DNA from 2 places in the Clostridium malenominatum genome. Region 1 is predicted to be linked to the other one. Evidence: riboswitches for the same ligand, from Rfam matches in the RefSeq annotation. Region 1 holds a riboswitch; the other holds the start of a gene.
What was found. A riboswitch is a leader RNA that binds a small molecule or an ion and turns the genes downstream of it on or off. The one in region 1 is predicted to bind FMN.
Positions count from the first base shown of each region.

Region 1 (2,208 bases):
CAGAGCTAGTTAAAATAGACCCTAAATCCATAGGAGTAGGGCAATATCAACATGATGTAACTCCTAAAAAATTAGATGAATCCTTAAAGGGAGTAGTAGAAGACTGCGTAAATACCGTAGGGGTGGATTTAAACATAGCGACACCATCACTGCTTTCATACATATCAGGAGTTAACGCTTCTATTGCACAAAACATTGTATTGTATAGAGAAGAAGTTGGGAAATTTAAAAGTAGAAAAGAACTTTTAAAGGTTAAAAGATTAGGAGATAAAGCCTACCAACAATGTGCAGGATTCTTAAGAGTTATGGAAAGCAAGGAACCCTTAGATAATACTTCTGTCCATCCTGAATCCTATGAGGCTACTAAAAAACTAATAGGGATTTTAAAATATACTGTAGAAGATTTAAAAAATAAAAAACTAGGGGATATAGAAGAAAGAGTAAGAGGTATAGGTATAGAAAAATTAAGTGAAGAATTAGAAATAGGAATCCCTACCCTTAAAGATATAATAAAAGAGTTAGTGAAACCAGGAAGAGACCCTAGGGAAGAGCTTCCAAAGCCTATATTTAAAACTGGAGTAATAGATATAAATCAGCTAAAGCCAGGCATGGCTCTTACAGGAACCGTTAGAAATGTAGCAGATTTTGGGGCTTTTGTAGATATAGGGGTGCATCAAGATGGCTTAGTACATATAAGTCAGCTAGCTGATAAATTTGTTAAGCATCCTTTAGATATTGTAAAGGTTGGGGATATTGTTAACGTAAAAGTAATGGAAGTAGATTTAAAGAGAAAGAGAATATCTTTAACCATGAAAGAAATTTAAAAATTGTATTGAATTTTTCCAAGCCTTGGTCTATAATTATAGTGAAAATAGAATAATTTATCTTCAGGGCGGGGTGTAAGTCCCCACCGGCGGTATAGCCCGCGAGCCGTAAGGCATGATTCGGTTAGATTCCGAAGCCGACAGTATAGTCTGGATGAGAGAAGGTGTTTTAAAACAGTGTTGTTAATGATGCCCTGACATTTTTTGTTGGGGCTTTTTTATTTTAAAAATATTTTAGGAGGAATTTAATATGAGAAATAAAAAATTAAACAAATCAATCAAAATAACATTATTAAGTGTTATAGCGTATTTAATAATGTATATAGAATTACCAATACCTTTCTTTCCAGAGTTTCTTAAAATAGATATCAGTGATATACCAGCATTAATTGGAGCTTTTGCCTTTGGACCTATAGAAGGGGTTATTATTCAGTTAGTTAAGAACATACTTCATGGAGTTTTCGCTACAAAAACAGCTTTTGTAGGAGAATTAGCTAACTTTTTAGTTGGAGCAGTAATTGTAATTACAGCGGGAACTATTTACAAAAATAATAAAAGCAAAAAATCAGCTTTTATGGGACTTGTAGTAGGTTCAGTAGTTATGGCTATAGCTGCAGGAATATTTAATTATTATTTATTTTTACCATTATATCAAAAGGTTTTAAATGTACCACTACAGGCGTTCGTAGGAATGGCCTCAAAGGTAAATCCAATGGTAAAAGATCTTTGGACATTTATACTATGGTCAATAGTTCCTTTCAATTTAATAAAGGGAATATTTGTTTCAGTAGTAACTTTAGGAATATATAAAAGTGTATCTCCAATGCTTCATAAAGAAGGCATGGAAAATGAGCTAGTTAAATAAGAATTTGAGCTTACATCAAAATATGTAGGCTCTTTTATTTTTAATAATATGGAATAAAATGTAGCGACCTCGGAGGTATTAAGAAAACAGCTCTATTACACGATAATAAAACTAAGGGGGGGAGACGCTCATGGCAGGAATATGGAATGTAAATGGAGTATATGACTTAAATACGAAACAAATTAAAGACAAGATATCTTTTCAAATTGGAGAAATATTAATTGGTAGAGTAATTACCGCAGACGAGCTTAAAAATGAAGTTCTTCTAAGACTTTTAGATGGATGGCAGTTTCCTGCTACTTTGAATAAACCACTTCAATTTCCCCCAGAAGGTCTTTTAAAGTTTAAAGTAGAAGGATATGAAGATGGAAAAGTTAAGCTTTCTATAGTAGTTCCTAAGAAAAATGAGGAGCAATTAAAAAAGGATTCCATAGAAGATATATTAACTGAACAAAATATTGCCATAGATAAGGAAGAGTATCCATTACTCGAAAAAATGGTTAAGCACAATATACCATT
Region 1 covers NZ_BAAACF010000003.1:339,402-341,609, reverse strand. Annotated here, with positions in the region: gene ABDZ69_RS13480 (Tex family protein) at 1-824, shown strand, start outside; FMN riboswitch at 880-994, shown strand; gene ABDZ69_RS13475 (ECF transporter S component) at 1,075-1,689, shown strand; gene ABDZ69_RS13470 (hypothetical protein) at 1,820-2,208, shown strand, end outside.

Region 2 (2,208 bases), on a different contig from region 1:
TAATTCCTTCATTAAATAATTTAAATCCACTCTTTCATTTCTTAATGGTGTTTTTATTATTTCTACCCCAAGTTCCTTAAGCTTTATCAACTTTTCATCTGAAGCCTTTTGAGTTGTAACAATTATAGTACTACCTTCCTCATATAATAACTTTGCATCTAAGGGTATTCTTCCTTTACTGTCAATAATTATCCTTATAGGATTTCTTCCCTTTTTATCTTTAATCCTAGTAGTTAAACTAGGATTATCCTTTATAACTGTTTCTATCCCTACCATAATAGAAGAAATCTTATTTCTAATTTGGTGCACATATTCTCTAGATTTTTCTCCTGTTATCCACTTTGAATCACCAGAAAAGGTGGATATCTTTCCATCTAAGGTTGAGGCAGTTTTTAAAATACAAAAGGGAAGCTTTGTAGTTATGTATTTTATAAATATTTCATTTAGAGCTTTAGCTTCTTCTTCCATTACCCCAACTTCTACCTCTATTCCATTTTTTCTTAAAATATCAATTCCATTACCAGAAACCATTGGATTTGGATCTTTCATGGCAATAGTAACTTTTTTAATTCTTTTTTCCACAATTGCCTTTGCACAAGGAGGAGTTTTCCCATAATGAGAACAAGGCTCTAATGTTACATACATGTGGGCACCAGTTACATCTTCTAGTGCATTGCTGAAGGCGTTTACCTCAGCATGAGGTCCTCCAAAAGCTTTGTGATATCCTTCTCCTATAATCCTTCCATCCTTTACTATTACCGCTCCTACTAATGGATTAGGGTTTACTCTACCCTCTCCCAGTTTGGCAAGTTCTAATGCCCTTTTCATATACTCTTCCATCATAATCTCCTCCTACAACCTTTGAAGTAAAATATTTAGGGGAACACAAAAAACCCTGAAGAATCTCTTCAGGGTTTAGTATATGCAAACTGAAAAATAGTATAATGGCCCTAAATTTATAAATTTTAAATAGGATAAAAAACCCACATAAAATATACTATAGGCATTACACTTCTTTCCTTCTTTCATCCAGACTTTACTGTCGGCCCTGGAATTTCACCAGATCTGCCTTTCGGCTGGCGGGCTATACCGCCGGTATGGAATTTCACCAAACCCTGAAGGACTACGTTATTAATTTAACTAAAGAATATCACCTAATTTTCTCTATGTCAATAAAAATATATTTTATTGACATATTTCATATAAGTGTATAAAATAAATATAGTACGCTTCATATATACATGTGTTTTCCTTACATAAACACATGCTGGAATATTAAAAGATTATTTTGAAAGGACGGTTAAAGAATGAAAAATTGGAAAAATCATTTATTGGTTTTAATTTTAGTTGCAATAGCAGAAGCTATTGGGGTTATGAAATTTAAATTTGGCCCTGGAACAATTGTATTACTTCCTATGCTTTACGCACTTATAATGGGAATATTTTTAAGCCCAAAATTCTTAAAGGTTGTAAAAGAAAAAGATATGAAGGATGCAGGTGCTTTAATAACTATTTCTCTAATGCTTTTAATGGCTAGATATGGAACTATGATTGGACCTACTTTACCTAAAATAATAAAGTCTAGCCCTGCATTAATACTTCAAGAACTTGGTAATTTAGGAACAGTATTGCTAGGAGTACCTGTAGCTGTAATGCTTGGCTTAAAGAGAGAAACAATTGGTGCTGCCCACTCTATTGCACGTGAGCCAAACATAGCTCTAATAAGCGATATTTATGGATTAGACGGAGAAGAAGGACAAGGTGTTATGGGAGTTTATATTTGCGGTACTGTGGTTGGTACTGTATTCTTCGGATTGTTAGCAAGTTTTTTTGCAGCTTACACTCCTTTACATCCTTATTCCCTTGCTATGGCTTCAGGAGTTGGAAGTGCTAGTATGATGACTGCTGCAGTAGGTTCATTGACAGCCATGTTCCCAGATATGAAGGATACGTTAGCTGCCTTTGGTGCCGCTAGTAATATGCTTTCAGGCTTAGATGGTCTTTACATGTGCTTATGGCTATCACTTCCGTTAACAGAATGGTTGTATAAAAAAACATATAAATTTAAATACGGTGTGGAAGCTACCACTTCTAAGGAGGCGTAACTTATGAAAATTAAAGATAATGCATTTGCATTGATTTTGCTAGGAGTTCTTACTTTAATAGGAAATATGATAGGTCCTAAACATAATATATTAGAAGCTCTTC
Region 2 covers NZ_BAAACF010000006.1:44,980-47,187, forward strand. Annotated here, with positions in the region: gene ribD (bifunctional diaminohydroxyphosphoribosylaminopyrimidine deaminase/5-amino-6-(5-phosphoribosylamino)uracil reductase RibD) at 1-843, opposite strand, end outside; FMN riboswitch at 1,014-1,127, opposite strand; gene ABDZ69_RS14565 (DUF3100 domain-containing protein) at 1,308-2,105, shown strand; gene ABDZ69_RS14570 (DUF340 domain-containing protein) at 2,109-2,208, shown strand, end outside.
Region 2: linked by a shared signal. The riboswitch ahead of ribD (bifunctional diaminohydroxyphosphoribosylaminopyrimidine deaminase/5-amino-6-(5-phosphoribosylamino)uracil reductase RibD) and the one ahead of ABDZ69_RS13475 (ECF transporter S component) in region 1 are both predicted to bind FMN.